DNA from 2 places in the Ruminococcus hominis genome. Region 1 is predicted to be linked to the other one. Evidence: predicted binding sites of a transcription regulator. Region 1 holds the regulator's gene; the other holds the start of a gene.
What was found. Region 1 encodes HrcA, which represses chaperone genes, less so after heat shock. Its sites were predicted from a motif close to TGTTAGCACTCNNNNNNNNNGAGTGCTAACA; they were not measured.

Region 1 (10,648 bases):
AAAGCTGTTAAGTGCTGCATTTGCCGCAGATACCTGAATTAATATATCCGGACAATACGCATCCTCTTCTACCATTCTTTTAATTCCACGAATCTGACCTTCTATTCTACTTAGTCGATTGATTAAATCTTTATATTCTTTTTCACTACGCTCTTTTGTCTTATGGCAACAGCATTCGTTTTTTTCATCCATATATATCATCTCCTTTACATCTCTACAAAGATTATATACCCCCATATGGTATATTGCAAGTCCTAAAAATATTTTTGATCGAAATAAAAAAGCATAGATTATAACTTTATCGAAATAATCCATGCTTTTTATAATGATTGGTAAATAAAATTAAAGTTCAATATCTTTTATATACGGATTTGTTATATCATAGAAACGCTCTTCTTCAACAGCTTCAGCCATTTTTGTATCAATTGGCATTTTTCCTAATACTGGTACACCATATGATTCTGCAATCTCATCTATATGACTTTCTCCAAATATTTTGATTTCCTTACCACAATCCGGACATTTAACATAACTATAATTTTCCACAATACCTAATACTGGTATGTTCATTTGTTTTGCCATACCATAAGCTTTCTTTACGATCATCTGAACTAAGTCCTGTGGAGATGTTACAATTACGATTCCGTCAACTGGGAATGACTGAAATACAGTCAATGGAACATCACCTGTTCCAGGTGGCATATCTACAAATAAATAATCAATATCATCCCAGATTACATCTGTCCAAAACTGTTTTACAACACCTGCAATAATTGGTCCCCTCCAAATAACAGGAGCTTCTTCGTCATCTAATAAAAGATTAACAGACATAATCCGAGTTCCGTCTTTTGCAAGTGCCGGGAAGATTCCCTCTTCGCTTCCTTTAGCCTGCCCATGAATACCATACATTTTTGGGATGGATGGTCCTGTAATATCAGCATCTAAGATACCGACATTATAGCCTTTTTCTCTCATCATACGTGCAAGCGAGGCTGTTACAAAAGATTTTCCAACCCCGCCTTTTCCACTAACAACACCGATTACACGCTTCACACTTGAATATGGATTTGCCGGTTCTCTCATATCAGTTTTTTTACTGCTGCACCCATCTGCATGTGCACAAGTAGCACATGACTCTTCTGAACATCCCTGCGCCTTTGTCTCTTCTGACATATCATATACCTACACTTTCTTAAAAATATATATGGCATAAAGCCATTGTATCTTAATCTTCAAATATTTGACGTATACTGTCATAATGAAGAAAGATTCCTTGTTTTGCATATTGTTTTACTTCATCAATTGTTGCAATTGAAAATTCTGACACTTCTTTATCTTGAACTTTTATATCTTTATCGTCAAAATCTAAAATAAATTTATAAATATCTACGAAATAATTATTTTTCTCTTCTGGGTTGATGCGCTTATAAGAAAAAGCGTAACCACCATCTGCGCTGGAAACATCAATACCGGTTTCTTCCTTAATTTCTCTTATTATAGCATCCTTGGATTCCTCTCCTGCGTTCACTCCACCGCCTGGAACCTCCCACCATCCTGCGGCCCATTCTTTATCCATACGACGACGAGTGATCAGATATCTTCCATCCGATCTTTGCAATACTCCAAGTACGGTTAAATGAAATTCATCTGGCTTCATATTCCAGTCATTTCTTTTCATTGTCTGACCAGTTTTTTCTTTCTTTTCATTATAAATATCCCAAAATTCCATGCTTGATCTCCTCTCGTCTGTTGGTTTATAATCTGCCTTATTATATCACAACGAGCATAAAAAAACCACTGGTAGCATTAAATCTAACAATGGTTTTTATCATTGAAATCACTTTATAATGACTGAATTGCCAAAATTGTTACCTTGTAATCCTCATCTAATTTCTTCAACATTTCAGCCGTAACATCCTGCTTTCCATCACGAAGAGCTTCTGTTACAGCAATACTTGATTCACTTAAATATCCGAGTCCTAAATTCTGACATACACCCTTCAAAGTATGTGCAGCACGAAAGGCTTCGGAATAATTCTGATTATTCAAATTTTCATGTAACTGCTCATAACTTTTGTCATCTAAAAACTTGCCTAAAAATCTTCGTATCAAGTTTTCACTCTGCAATCTTCTTAACACATCCTGATAATCACCGCCACATGATGTGTAACATTCTTCTAATGTCATTACTTGTCTCCTCTATTCCTCAAAGGCCTCTTTCACTTTGTCCATGAATTTTTTCTTGCTTTTCCCTTTATTCTTGTCTGTAGCATCCGTATTTGCAGACTCTTGTTTTAAAGTATTACCGGAAAGCATATCGAATTTTCGCAAAGCTTCTTTTGCTTCAGCACTAAGTTTTTCAGGAGTCTGAATCACTAATGTTACATAATGATCACCTCGTACCTGAGCATTTCGTAAAGAAGGAACGCCTTTTCCTTTTAAACGAACCTTAGTATCTGTTTTCGTTCCAGGTTTTACTGTATAAATAACATCACCATCTACAGTAGGAACGCGAATATCTGCTCCTAAAGCAGCCTGAGCAAATGAAATAGGAACTGTTGAGAAAATATGCATATCTTGTCTCTGGAAAATAGGATGGCGAGATACATTTACTTCCACAAGTAAATCTCCTCTAGGACCACCATTTACACCTGGTTCGCCTTTTTCACGAATTCGCACACTTTGACCATTGTCGATACCGGCAGGAATCGTAACTCGGATTTTTTTCTTGCTTGATGTATATCCTGTTCCAAGACATGAAGAACATTTTTCTTTAATAATTTTACCCGTTCCATTACAATTTGGACATGTCTGCACATTCTGCACAGTTCCAAAAAATGATTGTGACGAATAGACAACCTGACCTTTACCGCCACATTTTGGACATGTTTCCGGAGATGTTCCAGGTTTTGCACCGGTTCCGTTACATGTAGTACAAGGATCCTTTAATACTAATTCCAATTCTTTTTCACAGCCGGAAATTGCCTCTTCAAAAGTAATTCGAATGCTCTTGCGGATATTTGCACCTTTCATTGGACTGTTTGAGGCACGACCACCTCTTCTGCCACCACCGAAAATATCTCCAAAGATATCTCCAAAGATATCTCCAAAATCAGCTCCATTAAAATCAAAGCCACCAAATCCACCGCCGGCTCCACCTGCACCGCCTTCAAATGCTGCATGACCAAACTGATCATATTGACGACGTTTATCTGCATCACTGAGGACGGCATACGCCTCAGAAGCTTCTTTAAATTTCTTTTCAGCTTCAGCATCTCCAGGATTCATATCTGGATGATATTTTTTTGCCAGAACACGATATGCTTTTTTGATTGCTGCATCATCTGCATCTTTGCTTACGCCAAGCACTTCGTAGTAATCTCTTTTTGATTCCGCCATAATCTATACTACCTTTCATTTCTCTTACTAAGTTACATAAACGTTTACAATCTACCACAAACTACAACAAATTGCAACGTGAAAATCTACGAAACCATTTGACCGGTTTCGTAGATAAAGTGTTACTGTCTACAAAATCTGTAAACAGTAACACAATGTGTTTATTTAAATGTGTCATACATTTTATTAAACTTCTTTATAATCTCCATCTACAACATCGTCACCCTGGAATCCTTCAGGAGCCGGACCTGCTTCTGGTGTAGGGCCTGCCTGTGGACCTGCCTGACCAGCTGTCTGTTCATACATCTTTGTAAAGAGCTTCTGAGCGCTTTCCATCAATTTATCTTTTGCAGCTTTAATTTCTGCTACCTGCTCATCTGTAGTCTCTTCTGGAGTAGATTTAGCAAGCAAATCTTTCAATGCCTGACAATCAGCTTCTACAGCTGCTTTATCAGTTGCATCTAATTTGTCTCCGACTTCTTTAATCGCTTTTTCTGTCTGGAATACCATAGAATCAGCTTCATTTCTTGTGTCGATAGCTTCTTTACGTTTCTTATCCTGTGCTTCAAACTCAGCTGCTTCTTTTACAGCTTTATCGATATCAGCATCTGACATATTAGAGCCTGCTGTAATTGTAATATGCTGTTCTTTTCCAGTTCCAAGATCTTTTGCAGATACATTAACAATACCATTTGCATCAATATCGAATGTAACTTCAATCTGTGGGATTCCACGTGGAGCCGGAGGAATTCCATCCAGTCGGAACTGTCCGAGTGATTTATTATCTCTTGCGAACTGTCTTTCACCCTGTACAACGTTGATATCTACGGCTGTCTGATTGTCTGCTGCTGTAGAGAAAATCTGACTCTTCTTTGTTGGAATTGTTGTATTACGCTCAATCAATCTTGTAGCAACACCACCCATTGTTTCGATTGACAATGACAATGGAGTTACATCAAGAAGAAGGATATCTCCTGCGCCAGCATCTCCTGCAAGCTTACCTCCCTGAACAGAAGCACCAAGTGCTACACATTCATCTGGGTTCAGAGATTTGCTTGGCTCTTTACCTGTCAGACGTTTTACTTCTTCCTGTACTGCTGGAATACGAGTAGATCCACCTACAAGAAGAACCTGACCTAATTCAGAAGCTGTGATTCCTGCATCGGAAAGTGCACGACGTACAGGTTCAGCTGTTTTTTCAACTAAATCACGAGTTAGTTCGTCAAATTTAGCTCTTGTAAGATTCATATCAAAATGTTTTGGACCTTCTGCTGTTGCTGTAATAAAAGGAAGGTTAATATTTGTTGTTGTAGCTGAAGAAAGCTCTTTTTTTGCCTTCTCTGCTGCTTCTCTTAATCTCTGAAGTGCCATCTTATCTGTAGATAAGTCTACCCCTTCTTTTGCTTTAAAATCAGCAAGCATATAGTCTGTAATCTTCTGGTCGAAATCATCTCCACCAAGTCTGTTATTTCCGGCTGTAGATAATACTTCAATAACTCCATCACCAATCTCGATGATAGATACATCGAATGTACCACCACCTAAATCGTATACCATGATTTTCTGCTCTTTTTCGTTATCAAGACCATAAGCAAGTGCTGCTGCTGTAGGCTCGTTGATAATACGTTTAACATCAAGTCCTGCAATTTTACCGGCATCTTTTGTAGCCTGACGCTGAGCATCGTTAAAGTAAGCAGGTACTGTGATAACAGCCTCTGTTACTTTTTCTCCAAGATATCCTTCTGCATCAGCTTTCAGTTTCTGAAGAATCATTGCAGAAATCTCCTGTGGAGAATACTTTTTGTCATCAATTGTTACTTTGTAATCTGTACCCATCTCTCGTTTGATTGAAGAGATAGTTTTGTCTGCATTTGTTACAGCCTGACGTTTTGCAGGTTCACCAACAAGACGTTCTCCTGTTTTTGTAAATGCAACAACAGAAGGTGTTGTTCTTGCTCCCTCTGTATTTGCGATAACAGTTGGCTGACCACCTTCCATTACGGCAACACAACTGTTTGTTGTACCTAAGTCAATACCAATAATTTTTCCCATGATATTTGTCCTCCTAATTTATCATTCTAAATTTACTGATTTACTACTTCTAATTTGCCACTTTTACCATGCTGTGTCTTACAACACTGTCACGATATGTGTAACCCTTCTGGAACTCTTCCACGACGATATTCTCGCCGACTTCCTCATCTTCTACGTGCATAACTGCATTGTGAAAATCAGGATTGAATTCCTGACCAACAGCCTCGATTGGTTTTACGCCTGCTTCACCGAGCGTTGTCATTAACTGTTTGTAAATTTTATCCATCCCTTCCATGAAAGGATGTGATTTTTCTTCCTCTGGCACAGCTGCCAGTCCGCGTTCAAAATTGTCCACGACTGGAAGAATTTTATCTATGATATCTTTCGCTCCTATTTCGTACATCTGTTTTTTCTCTTTATCTGTACGCTTGCGGAAGTTATCAAACTCAGCCATTTGACGAGTGAGACGATCTGTTAATTCTTCAATTTTTTCGTCTTTCTTGTCTTTCTTGTTCTTTTTACCAAATAATTTTTTCTCAGATTTTTCTGTCTCTTCTAATGCTTCATCTTCTAAAATTTCTTCTTCGGATCCATCAGCTTCAACAGCCTCTTCTGTTACCTCTTCAGATTCTTCCTCAACAGTTTGTGTGGCTTTTGCTTTTGCCTCTTCTACTGCTTCTTTTACCATATCTTCCTGACTCATTTTTTCCTCCACCAATTTTATTCTATATCCCGTTCGCTTAAATCTCTACGATTTAAAGTGTCCAGTTCATTCTTCAATGTCTGCAATGTTTTCATTACATGTTCATAATCCATACGCTTCGGACCAATAATACCGATTGTTCCACGCATTCCTTCACCTAGCTCATAAGTAGCTGTTACAACACTGCAATCTTTCATTGTCTTGACTGGAGTTTCATCGCCAATATAAACCTGTATTCCTGTATTCTCTTCATTTGAAAGAGTTTCTGTAACCAGTTCTGCAAGCTGTTGTTTTTCCTCAAAGGCACTTATTATTTCCTGTGCACTCTGTTTATCGCTTAATTCCGGATACTTAAAAATATTTGTCGCACCACATGTATAAATTTCCATATCATCTTCTACATGAATAATATCTGCAACAGCATCCAGCACATCGCTGATTACTTTACTGTGAATACCTGCCTGATCTTTTAATCTGGCGATCAGCCCAAGGTTAATTTCCTCAATAGACATGCCATTGAGGGAAGTGTTCAGAAGCATATTCAACTTTAGCATCGTCTCATTGCCTAACTCTTCATCAACTTCGATAATCTTGTTTTTGATTACATTTCCCGTCATTACAATAACTGCAACAATCTGTTCTGGATCCACCTGTGATAATTGAATGAATTTCAATGTATTCTTATGGTTGATCGGAGCAGAAATCATGGTTGCATAATTTGTATTATTTGCAAGTACTCTCGCTGCTTGTTTTAATACTTTATCAACCTTATCAGATTTTTCTAAAACAACATTTTTCAAATCTGATAATTCTTGTTCCTTATCGGCCATCAACATATCTACATATAACCGATATCCTTTATCCGAAGGAATTCTTCCGGCAGAAGTATGTGGTTGGAAAATATATCCCATATCCTCTAAATCTGCCATCTCGTTTCGAATTGTTGCTGAACTTAAATTCAAGTCGGTTGATTTCGAAAGAGTTCTTGAACCTACCGGCTCTCCGGTTTCAAGATAATTCTGGATAATTGCTTTAAGTATAATATGTTGTCTATCTGTTAATTCTATATCCATCTTCTTAAAACCTCCTCTCTCTTCGCTATTAGCACTCCACTTATTTGAGTGCTAACACCTTACAAGTAATAAGATAGCACCTTGATTTCCGTTTGTCAACACTGTTTATCATTTTTTTATAGAAATAAAAATTTATTATATATTTCTATAAAAAAGAAAAAACTCTGACATAAACAATCAAAGTTTTTCTTACTTTTATTAGTATTTGATTTTATGAAAGTAAAAATTCAGATAATACATAATTGCTGATATCCATTCCTCTGTGAGTAAGCATGAGATTATCTTCTTTACTTATTATCAATTCATCTTCTTCCAACCTTTTTATTATATTTCCATAAACTTCCCCAATTTCTTTACCAAAAAACTTGTGAAACTTATTTTTTGAAATTCCAGCTGTTTTTCTCAATCCCAAATACATAAATTCTTCCATTTGATTTTCTAATGTTAAGTATTCATGTTCTATTTCAATCGCTTGTTTTTGATTAATGGTTTGAATATATTTATCTCGATTCTTAACATGATTGAAACGGATTTGTTCTTGTATTTCTGAAGTATTTTTATTTTGAATGGAAATCAGAGAGGCTGCACCAGCACCAATTCCAAGATATTCCACTCTGTCCCAGTATCCAAGATTATGCCGACACTCTTTTCCCGGATATGCATAATTGGATATCTCGTAGCGGTGCATTCCACAACTTTCTAACATTTGAATGGTCATCTCTCCCATTGTATATTCATCATCTTCGGAAGGAAGTTTCCAGTCACCCGCATCAAATTGACCTTTACAATACCACTCATAAAAGTTCGTTCCTTCTTCTAATATCAAACTATATGCAGAAATGTGTTCAGGGTTAAGTGTTAGAATTTTTCTCAGTGTATTTTCCCAGCTTTTTAAAGTCTGTCCAGGAAGTGCTGACATCAGATCAATATTTCTATTCTTAAATCCTACTTGTTCAACAGCTTCCCATGTATTTAAAAAATCTTCGTAAGTATGAATTCTTCCCAACATTTTCAATTCTTTATTTTCTGTTGATTGCAATCCGATACTCACACGATTGATACCTGCCTGTTTATAGCTTCTTAATTTTTCAATGTTTACAGTTCCTGGATTCATCTCCATTGTAATTTCTGCAACAGGATCGATGGTAAAAATTTGATTTAGATTTTCAAAAATTAGTTTCATCTGATCTGCTGTCAAAAGAGACGGTGTTCCTCCTCCGAGGAAAACCGTCTTTACTATATATTCTTTTGCAAAATCTTTATAACGATTAATTTCTTTACATAAAGCCTGAACATAAGCATTTAATTCTTCTTTTGTTCCACTTGCAGAAAAGAAATCGCAATAATTACACTTTCTTACACAAAATGGTATATGGAGATATAATTCTAATTCTCTCTTCATATTAATCTTCATCTAATTTCAATACACTCATAAATGCTTTTTGTGGGATATCTACATTTCCGACTTGACGCATTCTCTTCTTACCTTCTTTTTGTTTTTCGAGAAGTTTTTTCTTACGTGAGATATCACCACCATAACATTTAGCAAGAACATCTTTTCGCATTGCTTTAACGGTTTCTCTGGCAATTACTTTTCCACCAATCGCTGCCTGAATCGGGATTTCAAACATTTGTCTTGGAATTTCCTGCTTCAATTTCTCACACATTTTGCGTCCACGTTCATATGCATTAGAACTATGGATAATAAATGAAAGTGCATCCACTTCTTCTTTATTAATAAGAATATCCAATTTGACAAGTTCTGAACGCTCATATCCTAACATTTCATAATCAAAAGATGCATAGCCTCTGGAACGAGATTTTAATGCATCAAAGAAATCATAAATAATTTCATTAAGTGGAAGGTGATACGTTAATACAGCTCGTTTTTCTTCAATGTATTCCATTCCCTGATATACACCGCGGCGTTCTTGACATAAATCCATAATTGCGCCTATAAATTCAGAAGTTACCATTATTTCAGCTTTTACAATTGGTTCTTCCATATAGTCGATCTCAGACGGATCCGGCAGGTTCGTTGGATTTGTGAGTTCTATTAAATCACCATTTGTCTTATGCACTTTATAGATTACACTCGGTGCTGTTGTAACCAAATCCAGATTGTACTCTCTTTCTAAACGCTCCTGGATAATTTCCAGATGAAGTAATCCCAAGAAACCACAACGGAATCCAAAACCTAACGCAATAGACGTTTCCGGTTCAAATTGTAATGCTGCATCATTTAACTGCAACTTTTCCAATGCATCTCTCAAATCAGGATATTTTGCTCCATCAGAAGGATAGAGCCCACAATATACCATTGGATTTACTTTCTTATAACCTGGCAAAGGTTCTGCACATGGATTTTGCGCATTTGTAATAGTATCTCCAACACGAGTATCTTTAACATTTTTCAAGCTGGCTGTAATATATCCAACCATTCCGGCTTCCAGTTCATCGCAAGGGATGAACTGACCTGCACCAAAATACCCGACTTCAACTACATCGGCCACAGCTCCTGTAGCCATCATCTTAATCGGAGTACCTTTTCGCACACTACCTTCTTTGATTCGGCAAAATACAATAACTCCACGATAAGAATCATATACAGAATCAAAGATCAAGGCCTGTAAAGGTGCCTTGGCATCACCTACCGGGGCTGGTATTTTCTCAACAATTGCTTCTAAAACATCCTCTACATTAAGACCTGTCTTTGCTGAAATCAAAGGTGCATCTTCAGCTTCAATTCCAATTACATCTTCTATTTCTTCTTTTACCCTCTCCGGCTCTGCACTCGGAAGATCAATTTTATTAATAACCGGCACAACATCAAGATCATGATCCAGTGCAAGATATACATTTGCCAATGTCTGTGCTTCTACTCCCTGTGCTGCATCTACAACCAAAATAGCACCATCGCAAGCTGCCAGACTTCGAGACACTTCATAGTTGAAATCCACATGCCCCGGTGTATCAATCAAATTGAAGATATATTCTTCCCCATCCTTTGCCTTGTATACTGTTCGGACGGTCTGTGCCTTGATCGTAATACCGCGTTCACGCTCCAAATCCATATTATCCAAAACCTGTGCCTGCATCTCACGATCTGTTAAAAGACCTGTTTTTTCAATAATACGATCTGCCAACGTAGATTTTCCATGATCTATATGTGCAATAATGCAAAAATTACGAATTTTACTTTGTTCTATTCCTGACACTTTTCTTCCTCCAAATTTTATTTATTTTGTAAAATATGATGTCGCAGTTATATTCTTTTATTAATACAATTATTTTGATGAATATTTTATTATAAACAACTCCACTGCCAGATTATCCGTTAACAATCCTGTTTTTACACGTTGTTCGATATCTGCACTGTATTCCATAACCATTCTTAGTTCAGATGTCTTAAAATATTTTGCCTGATCCATATATTTTC
Region 2 (10,648 bases), 640 kb from region 1:
ACTTTCTTACCTGCCTCGGCAAGTGAATGTGCCACTGCGATTGTTACTGTACTCTTTCCTTCGTTTGGTGTGCAACTTGTAAACACCAATACTTTATTATCCTCTCCTGAAAACTCAATGTTGGTACGGAGAGACTTGTATGCTTCATTACTCCGATAATCTCTTTTTATTTCTTTTAATTCTATTTCCTGCATCTTTATCCCCTCTCCGTTATCTGTTCATCGTCTTTGTGAACTGACGAACTGACAATCCTTTCGCTTTTTTATTCTTCTTAGTTCCAGCTGCGATTGGAATGGAAGTTAATGTATTCAGTCCCAGATAACGTTCTACGTCGTCTGGTGTCTTAATTGTGTCATCCATGATGGAGATTAATACGACTACTCCCATTGCCAGAATGATACCAAGAATTCCACCGAGCATTGTATTCTTCATTGTATTTGGTGAAGATGGTGCACTTGGAAGGTCTGCCTTCTCAACTGTATTAACTGCATCGGCATTCATAATCTCTGTAATCTGTACGCTAACAGCTTCGCGAACTGCATCTGCAATCTCTTTCGCCTGTTTTGGATCATCGTTTTCTACTTTAATAGTAAGGATTCGTGAATCTGTTGCAGATTCAACTGATATCATCTCCATTAACTCTTCAGGTTTCACATCCAGGTTTAATACTGCGATAACCTGTTCCATCACTGTACGGCTCTTTACCAGCTCTGTGTAGTCCTTTGTTAAATATGAACCAGCCTGTAAATCTGTTGCTGAAATCCCAGTACTTCCTTCACTTTTAGACAGTACGTATACTTTTGTCTCTGCCGTATACATAGGCGTAATAAAAAGCTTTGTTCCAATAAATGCCAACAAAGCTACGATAATTCCTGTCAAAATAATGATGTGTGCTTTTTTTAACAAAGCACCGATAACTTCTGTCAGGTCAATTGTTAATTCGTCATTATCTGACTCTGGATTCATTCTTGTATTTTTTGTGTATTGATTCATAACTACTTTCTCTTTCTCAATAACGTAGCTGCGTTATCGAAGAAAATCCTCCTCATGTATTCTTCTCCATATTTTTTCTTGACGTAATCTGCCGCCTTTTTCATCTTCGGAGCACGTGTCTGTACTCCATGTGCGTCGGTTCCTACTCCGAACACCATATCTTCATCCATCAATTCTTTCACAAACTTCTTGGCTCTGCGACCGCCATCGCCAATGATGCTTCCTGCATTCACCTGAATGCTTGCGCCCATATCACACAATTCTTCTGCGTATCCAATATCATCCAGCAGACATTGATAACGCTCTGCATGGGCAATAATCACTTGATTCCCGGTCATCTGAACCTGCTGCACTCCCTGACGTATGTAATCATAACCATCAGATGGAGAAAATTCCAGCAATACAGTGTTTCTTTTATTCATTGTAAGAATCTCTCCCCTGTTTATCTTCTCCGGAACATCCTGTCCAAAGAAAACCTCGGTCCCCAGATAAATTCGGAATTTATCACTAATCTTCGCTGCTTCTGCCCGTACCAGCCTTAACTGTTCGTTAAGTATCTCCGGCCTTTTATGTCCTCTGCGCGGATGATGATGTGGAGTTGCAATGATTAAACGGGTTCCTTCATTAAAGGCAATCTGCAACATCTGTCTTGTCTCTTCCAGATTCTGTGCTCCGTCGTCCACACCAGGTAAAATGTGACAGTGCATATCTATGTATCTGTCCATTCAAAAATGACCTCCATCTTTCTTAATTATTTGCTAAAAAAGGTCGCAAAAAGACCTATTACGCTAATATTAGTCTATAGGTATTCATGAAATTTGTCAATAAATTCCACTCTAATTCTATTTTGCCTTTTAGTATCTGTCGTATCAAATCGGGTAGTGTTATCCAGACAAAACATTTTGATATTAAAATGTCTCTAGAAATAAGACAAGCGAAAAGTTTTTCCTTACGCTTTTGGGTTATGCTTTTTGTATCTTTTCATTTTTTCATTTTTTCCATCTTACGTATAACTATAAATTGCAATTATTTGTTTACAAAACATTATAAGTATAAAACTTTGATATACCTATGTCAACGCCCCCCCCCCCCCGAAAAATTTGTTGTTTTTTATTTGTACAAGAGGTGGGTGGGGGGAATGGTTATTCGCTGTTGCAGATGCTTTTTAGATGCGGCGGTATCTGCAAGAGTGGGGTATTCGATATCGCAGATGCTTTTTTGATGCGGCGGTATCTGCAAGAGTGGGATATTCGCTGTTGCGGATGCTTTTTTCCTGCCAGTCATGTATAATTGCATCTGCAATTTACTTATTTCATGACTTGCAGATACTCACTTCTACAAAATTGCATCTGCAACCTACTTATTCTACAACTTGAAGATGCTTCCCACTCAAAAAATTTCATCCTCAATTTACTTATTTCAAGACTTGTAGATGCTTCTGCTCCAAAAACAACATCCTCAATTCACTTATTTTAAGACTTGTAGATACTTCCCCACAATTCTTACTAATCTGTGTATTGTGAAACATAAAACTTCTTACTTTACACACCATTAATTTCGTGATATGGTATCACTACATCTTCAGGGGATTTCTTTTCTCTGAATTTTCTAAGCCGTAAGGCTCTCATCTCGGGTTTCGATTTCTGAAACATAATCCGATATGAAAAGAGATGCTTTTGACAAGTTGATAATCGAGGATTTCTATATTATTTCACTTCAGTGGTATAATTTTTGTTGTCTCTTTGTCATTGCATTAAGTAACTGGAAACTTTATAATGAAAGGAGACTTTAATTGAAGAAAGGTACAAAAGATACGATTCAATGGCATCCGGCTTTTCAGGCATCGATCCAGATTGAATTTGAAGCCGAAGCTGAAAAACTCACCTTTGAGCCGGAGCATTTGCTTTCTAAAAAGCCTATGCAAATGGATGAATTGATCATCAAGGTTGCTGAAAACGAAGCGATTCACAAAAATATTGGTAGGATTTTTAGACGATACAATATCATCGAATACAAAAGTCCTGATGATAATCTAACAATCAACGATTTTTACAAAGTATACGGATACTGTTGTTTTTATCAGTCCGACACAGATAAAATTTGCGAGATTCCACCCGATGAATTGACTATCACTTTCATTTGTAATCATTTTCCGAGAAGAATGGTTCAACATTTGAAGGAATTTCGTGGACTGAATATTAGCCATGTAGAAGCTGGAATCTATTATATTACCGGAGATGCTTTTCCGATGCAGCTTTTGGTGACGAAGGAATTGGATTCGAAAGAAAATCTCTGGTTGCAGAGTTTGCGCAATAACATGTCTGAGCCTGAGGAAATCAAAACACTTCTCAAGGAATATGAGACAAAAAAATCATCGAAATTATATCAAGCTGCAATGGAAGTTATTACCCGGGCGAACTGGGATGCAGTAAAGGAGGTTAAAGAAACTATGTGCGAAGCGTTGAAAGAATTAATGGCAGAGGAATTCCAAGAACAGGAAGCTCTGGTGACGAAGCGAGTGACAGAGGAGGTGACCGGAGAATTTATCAGAACTTTATCTAAGTCGATCACTGATGTTGATAAGCTTGCTGAACTTTTGAATTTACCTGTGGAACAGATTAATAAAGTATTGGATAAGTGATGTGGTTTAGCCAAAGCTCGACGAAACTGCACTAAATACCAAGCGACTATGCTCTCTTGCTCAGCTTCGTCGGGCAAGCCCGATTTCAATTCGCCAGATTGCATAGTCGCTTGGTATTTTTGTGGTATGTCGTCGTAAATGGAAGGGAAGAGAGATTTACTTCTTTCCTAACGATTTTAGGATTTCTTCATTTTGCCGTTTCAATTCTTCCATCATGGCTCTTATTTCTTTGTTTTCATTTTTTATTCTTTCGTTTTCGTTTTTTATGCTTTCGTTCTCGCTTTTTATACTTTCATTCTCGCTTTTTATGCTTTCGTTCTCAAACACCAAATTTTCATTCGCAAGTCCCAATTTTTCGTTCTCACGTGTCATATTTTCATTCTGAGTTCTTAAATTATCAGCTTGCTTCTGCATCTCATCAATCATCAATTCTACTGTATTGCGATCTAGTTCTAATAATTCTTTTGAAAACATTCCCATCACCTCTTCTATGTTGAGGCAAATGTCATACACTTGATTGTAAAGTGCTTTGAAATCGGAATATTGCTCTAATATCTGCACAATATCTTCCGGAGCATCCATACTCAGAAATGCTAACCATGCCTCAAGACGATTGTCTAGTTTTATTGTCTTGTCATTATTGTGCTTAATTTTATTGAAGTTGTCAAGCGTTACGAAGAGATATTTTTGTAGAAGATTCATCTTTGCCCCTGTATCAGATTCTTGCTTAAAGCGATGCATATATACGTCTTTGAATTTTTTTAATTCTTGTGGGCTTTGCTGAAATAGAACAATGGTGTAGACATCTTTTATATCTTTATATGACATTTTTGTATGAGAATCAAGTTTCTTTTCTGCTTTCTGTTTTACACGCTTATATTGTCGTAACAACAAATCGGCTGAATAGCAGGCACTTCGTTCTCCTGGAAACATATATCCTATTTTTTGAATTTCTAAGTTTACAATACTTCCATCTTCTAATTCAACGACAATGTCCATGATTAATAAAGTTGACTCATCCGCAAGTCTTGTCCCATCATTTGGTAACACTTCCAATATTTTTACTTTTTGATTTAAAAGTAATGATAAAAATTCATTTACCCGCTCACGATATATTTCCGGATTTAGAATTTCTTTACTTATAAAATCATACATCATCTTTACACCACGTGCACCGGTACAGAAGTTGATAAAATCTTGTCTTGCTTCTTCTTTCCAACTATAGAAAATTGATTTTAGTTTTGGTTTTTCCTCTATCTCGGTCATTAGTTGTTCTTTCGTCCGAATCATAGGGAAATACTGTTGCAGTTTGTTTGTCATAGGCATTTTCCTCCATTTTTAATATTTTGTTGTTTTTCATATCGGATTTTGTTTCTGAAATTGAAACCCGAGATGAGAGCCTTACGGCTATAGATGTATTCGGAGAAAAGAAGTTCTCCGAAGATATGGTTATCATAGCATGAGTTTGGAGTGTTGTAAAGATAACTTCTGTGTTATTTTTTGATGTTGTGGTATCTGCAAAACTGGGATATTCTGTTGAGTCAAGTAGTAGAATCCTAACCTTCTAACCGGCTCCGAAAAGAGCCAGAAAACCCCGTCCCCAACCGGCTCCTTTTCTACGAAACAATGGCAGACTGCTCGCACAGTCTGCCATCTAATATTACTTATTCTCTTTATTAAATATCACTTCGACCTTTTATCTTCGCTACAAGTTTGCCATCTTCAACCTGTAATAAGATCACATCGCCTGTTCCGACATTTCCTTCGAGGATCAGTTTTGCAGCTAATGTATCAACGTGTTTCTGCAGATATCGTTTGAGTGGTCTTGCACCGTAAGTTGGATCGTAACCGCCATCTATAACGAAGCTTTTTGCTTCTGGTGTCAATTCGATGGAGATTTCTTTATCTTCCAGTCTCTTGTTTACATCTGCGATCATTAAATCTACAATTGAGCCGATGTTTTCTTTTGTCAATGGTTTGAACATGATAATCTCATCGAGACGATTCAGAAACTCTGGTCTGAAATGTGCTCTTAAATCTTGCATTACCATTTCTTGATTTTCTGGTTTGATTTCGCCGTTATCCTGAATTCCATCCAGCAAGTAGGATGATCCAATATTGGATGTCATAATCAAGATTGTATTTTTAAAGTCTACTGTACGGCCTTGTGAATCTGTAATACGGCCATCATCCAGTACTTGCAAAAGTACGTTGAATACATCTGGATGTGCTTTTTCAATCTCATCGAACAGTACAACTGAGTATGGTTTTCTGCGCACTGCCTCTGTCAACTGACCGCCCTCATCATATCCGACATATCCCGGAGGTGCTCCAATAAGACGGCTCACGGAATATTTCTCCATGTATTCACTCATATCGATACGAACCATGTTATTTTCATCATCAAATAGGCTTTCTGCGAGAGCTTTCGCAAGTTCTGTCTTACCTACACCGGTTGGTCCTAAGAATAGGAATGAACCGATTGGTTTGGATGGATCTTTGATTCCTGCTTTGGAACGGATGATAGCTTCTGTAACTTTTGTTACACCTTCATCTTGTCCAATAACACGTTTATGCAGTTCTTCGTCGAGATGAAGGGTCTTGCTACGCTCGCTCTCGTTGAGTTTTGCTACCGGAATTCCTGTCCATCTGGAAATGATTCTGGCAATTTCATTATCTGTAACACTTTCATGTACCAGACGTAAGTCTTTCTCTTTGATATGTGCTTCCTCTTCTTCTAATTGTTTTTGAAGCTGTGGAAGTTTTCCATACTGCAGCTCGGCTGCTTTTTCCAGATCGTATGAGCGCTGTGCTTTTTGGATATCGTTATTAATCTGTTCGATCTCTTCACGGATTTTCTGGACACGTTCTACGGAATGTTTTTCATTATCCCACTGTGCTTTCTGTTTTGAATATTGTTCTCTGAGTTCTGCAAGTTCTTGCTGTAAATGTTCCAGTCTTTCTTTACTTAATCTGTCTTCTTCTTTTTTAAGTGCTGCTTCTTCGATCTCAAGCTGCATGATCTTTCTTCGCAGTTCATCCATCTCAGCCGGCATGGAATCTAATTCTGTCTTGATTAATGCACATGCTTCATCGACAAGGTCGATTGCTTTATCCGGAAGGAAACGGTCTGATATATATCGGTTGGACAATGTTGCCGCTGCCACAAGTGCTCCGTCTGTGATTTTAACGCCATGGTATACTTCATAACGCTCTTTCAGTCCACGAAGGATGGAAATGGCATCTTCTACGCTTGGTTCATCTACTAAAACTGGCTGGAAACGTCTCTCAAGTGCTGCATCTTTCTCGATGTATTTTCTATATTCGTCCAGAGTTGTAGCGCCGATACAATGTAACTCGCCTCGTGCAAGCATTGGCTTGAGCATATTTCCGGCATCCATAGAGCCTTCTGTCTTACCAGCTCCAACAATTGTATGCAGCTCATCGATGAAGAGAATGATCTTGCCTTCGCTGTTCTTTACTTCTTCCAATACGGCTTTCAGACGTTCTTCGAATTCACCACGATACTTTGCTCCTGCTACGAGTGCCCCCATATCCAGTGCGAAAATAATCTTATCTTTCAGTCCTTCCGGCACATCTCCTCTTACAATTCGCTGTGCAAGGCCTTCTACTGCTGCCGTTTTACCGACACCAGGTTCACCGATCAGAACCGGATTGTTCTTTGTCTTACGTGAAAGGATTCGGATTACATTACGAATCTCAGCATCTCGTCCGATAACCGGATCTAACTTCTGCTCTCTTGCACGCTCAACCAAGTCGGTGCCATATTTTGCAAGTGCATCGTAGGTTGCCTCCGGATTATCACTTGTCACTTTCTGATTACCTCTGACACTGGACAATGCCTGGAGAAATGAATTGCGGTCGATTCCGAATTCTCGAAACAGTGCTTTCATCTCTCTACTTGCGTGTTTTAACAATGCGAGGAACAAATGCTCAACTGAAACGTATTCGTCTCCCATCTGTTTGGCTTCGTCTTCTGCATGGATCAATACATTATTCAAATCCTGTCCGACAAACACCTGACCACCTTGCACCTTTGGTCTTTTATTGATTGCTTCTTCTACACGATTGATAAACAATGTGCCCTGAATGTTCATCTTCTCTAATAATTTTAAAATCAGGCTGTCATCCTGTGTGAGCAGTGCATAGAGTAAATGTTCCTGTGCGATCTCCTGATTGCCATAATCATAGGCAACCTTCTCACAAGACTGAACTGCCTGCAATGAATTCTGTGTAAATTTATTAATGTTCATAATACAAACCCCCTTTTTTATAAAAAATGGTTGCTAAATGGTAGTTTTTAAAAGCGTTCTAAAAGCTACCACGAATCTTTCTTGTTCTATTTACTCTATAACAATACCACTGCTTTTTTTGTTTGTCAACACTTTTGTTAGCACTTTTTAAAGGTGAGTGCTAATTTTATTTTCATGTCTCTTTTCAGATACCAATCTGCTTTCGTAAGCCCTCATATCCACCTTCATATAATAAGAAATACTTACGTTCGCCACATAATAAGCTCTTACGTTCGCCACGTAGAAAAAGGAGTGCTTTCGCACCCCTCTTATCACTTCGCATTACTTGCTGCAATTTTTACTCTGCTCCACAGATCACTGATGATCTTTTTTGTATCTTCATTATATTCAAATATTTCATCATTTTGATTATCACTTCTTGGAATGTACGCATTGATTCCTTCGAATTCGCCGCCCACTTTGGAGAGATCATCCATAACTTCTTTATTTGCGGCAGTGTAACCTACATAGCTTGAGTTATCATAAGCTCCGTCATAGTCGCTTGCATAGTTGATAAATGCGTATGCAAGTTCTGGATTCTTTGCATTTTTCGGAATAACCATCGCATCAGACCAGAGGTTTGTTCCGCTTTCCGGTAAATAGTAACCCATGTTTTCATTTTCTGCCATGACATAGGTTGCATCTCCTGAATAGATTAAGCCTAATGCTTTTCGGCCTTGTGCCATGTTGTCAATGATCTCATCCATAACGATTTCCGAATCCATCGTCTGCACACACTGAAGTAGCCAGTCATAAGCCTCCTGGATTTCTTTTTCATTCGTTGTGTTCATTGAATATCCCAATGCTTTCAACGCCATCATGAAGGAATCTCTCTCGGAATCGTAGAGATAGATATCTCCTTTATATTTTTCATCGAGGAAAATGTTGTAGCCTTCTTTTTTCAAATCTTCGATATCTACCTTTGTTTTGTCGTAAATGATTCCGACTGTTCCCCAGAAATATGGTATTGAGTATTCATTTCCCGGATCGTATGCCAGATTTTTTACGCCGTCATTGAGCTTATCAAGGCAATCCAGTTTTGAGTGATCTAATTTTTGCAGATATCCTTCGCTTATCAATCTCTGTATCATATAATCACTTGGAACAAGGATATCGTAGGATTCTCCATTTGCGACTTTGATATACATTTGTTCATTGGAATCAAAGTTTTCCATAACAACTGTTGCCCCTGTCTCTTTCTGGAAGTCGTTGATGATATTTTCACCTGTATATTCGCCCCAGTTGTAAATGTGCAAGGTCTGACCTTCAAATGGCTTTGATGCTGCCCTGTTTCCGGATATATTTACAAAAAACACAATTGCTAATAGTGCACATACTGCTGCAGTTGCCGGGTATACGAATTTTCTTCGGCCTACATTTTCTTTTTTTGCACGTTTTGAAGCTACGACCGGTGCAATGTTAATGATCACCAGGGCTATTGTAATAATGACAACAACAAGTGTTGACACCGCATTGATACTTGGATTTACACGTTTGCTCATCGTATAAACTACAATACTTAAGTTTTTTACGCCGCGTCCTGTCACGAAGTATGAAATAATAAAATCATCTATTGACATGGTAAATGCAATCAGTGCACCTGAGATAATTCCCGGTGTGATCTGCGGTACAATGGCTTTTGTCAATGCCTGCCATGGTGTCGCCCCTAAATCCATTGCCGCATCTGCGATGTTTGGGTCGAGTGAACGGATTTTTGGCATGACTGACAAGATTACATATGGTATACAAAATGCGATATGTGCCAGAAGCATTGTCACATAGCCTTTTTCTATTTTAAATGTAATGAACAGCAGCATAAATCCAATCGCTGTTACGATTTCCGGATTCATCATCGGCAGATTGTTTACCTGCTCCATCAGATCTCTGATAATCTTTTTGGATTTGCTTAATCCGATTGCCGTGATTGTTCCGATAATTGTTGAAATGATTGTTGCGATGATTGCCACGCTAAATGTTGTGGATAATGCGCTCATCATATCTCCGGAATCCATCATATGCTGATACCAGCGCAATGAAAATCCGGTAAATTTTGTCAATGATTTTCCATCGTTAAATGAAAAAATAATCATGTATATAATTGGAAGATAGAAGAACATGATCGTCAAAATCAGAAGTATCTTACCAAATGGATGCTTATTTTTTTTCATTAAATCATGCCTCCTTTCCGCCTGCATTTCGTTTTTCAGTTTTACGCACTGCCATCATAAGCAGCATCATAATAACTGCCATGATCATAGAGATGGCACTTCCGAAGTTCCACTCTCCTACTGTAATAAACTGGTTTTCAATCATATTTCCAATAAGGAAGTACTGACCTCCTCCTAACAGCTTTGGAATGAAGAAGGAGCTTACTGCCGGCAAAAATACTAATGTGATTCCGTTGATCACGCCCGGCAATGATAATGGCAGGGTGATGCGTCGAAATGTCTGCGCCGGACTTGCCCCTAAATCTGCGCTTGCTTCTAATAAGGATGTATCCATCTTGCACAGGGATGTCTGAATCTGCAAAATCATAAATGGAAGGAAGTTGTATACCATACCAAGCAATACTGCACCTTCTGTGTAAAGGAGCTTTATGTGTCCAAGACCTACGAGGCTTAATATTTTCTGGATCAATCCGCCATCACTTAAGAGACCAATCCACGCATAAGTACGTACAAGCATGTTGATCCACATTGGA

Region 2: clpB (ATP-dependent chaperone ClpB) is a predicted target of HrcA. The motif match lies at 8,044-8,074, and genes of this name have one in related genera.

Annotation. Positions count from the first base shown of each region.
Region 1 is NZ_JACOPE010000001.1:1,643,192-1,653,839, forward strand. Features, by position in the region: gene H8S40_RS07310 (metal-sensing transcriptional repressor) at 1-192, opposite strand, end outside; gene H8S40_RS07315 (Mrp/NBP35 family ATP-binding protein) at 343-1,173, opposite strand; gene H8S40_RS07320 (NUDIX hydrolase) at 1,226-1,729, opposite strand; gene H8S40_RS07325 (Hpt domain-containing protein) at 1,843-2,187, opposite strand; gene dnaJ (molecular chaperone DnaJ) at 2,200-3,399, opposite strand; gene dnaK (molecular chaperone DnaK) at 3,586-5,451, opposite strand; gene grpE (nucleotide exchange factor GrpE) at 5,501-6,136, opposite strand; gene hrcA (heat-inducible transcriptional repressor HrcA) at 6,154-7,209, opposite strand; gene hemW (radical SAM family heme chaperone HemW) at 7,421-8,611, opposite strand; gene lepA (translation elongation factor 4) at 8,613-10,427, opposite strand; gene holA (DNA polymerase III subunit delta) at 10,497-10,648, opposite strand, start outside.
Region 2 is NZ_JACOPE010000001.1:998,963-1,009,610, reverse strand. Features, by position in the region: gene H8S40_RS04400 (polysaccharide biosynthesis tyrosine autokinase) at 1-194, opposite strand, end outside; gene H8S40_RS04395 (YveK family protein) at 211-993, opposite strand; gene H8S40_RS04390 (CpsB/CapC family capsule biosynthesis tyrosine phosphatase) at 996-1,718, opposite strand; gene H8S40_RS04385 (3-isopropylmalate dehydrogenase) at 2,786-3,634, shown strand; gene H8S40_RS04380 (PD-(D/E)XK nuclease family transposase) at 3,791-4,954, opposite strand; gene clpB (ATP-dependent chaperone ClpB) at 5,311-7,908, opposite strand; gene H8S40_RS04370 (extracellular solute-binding protein) at 8,220-10,115, opposite strand; gene H8S40_RS04365 (ABC transporter permease) at 10,120-10,648, opposite strand, start outside.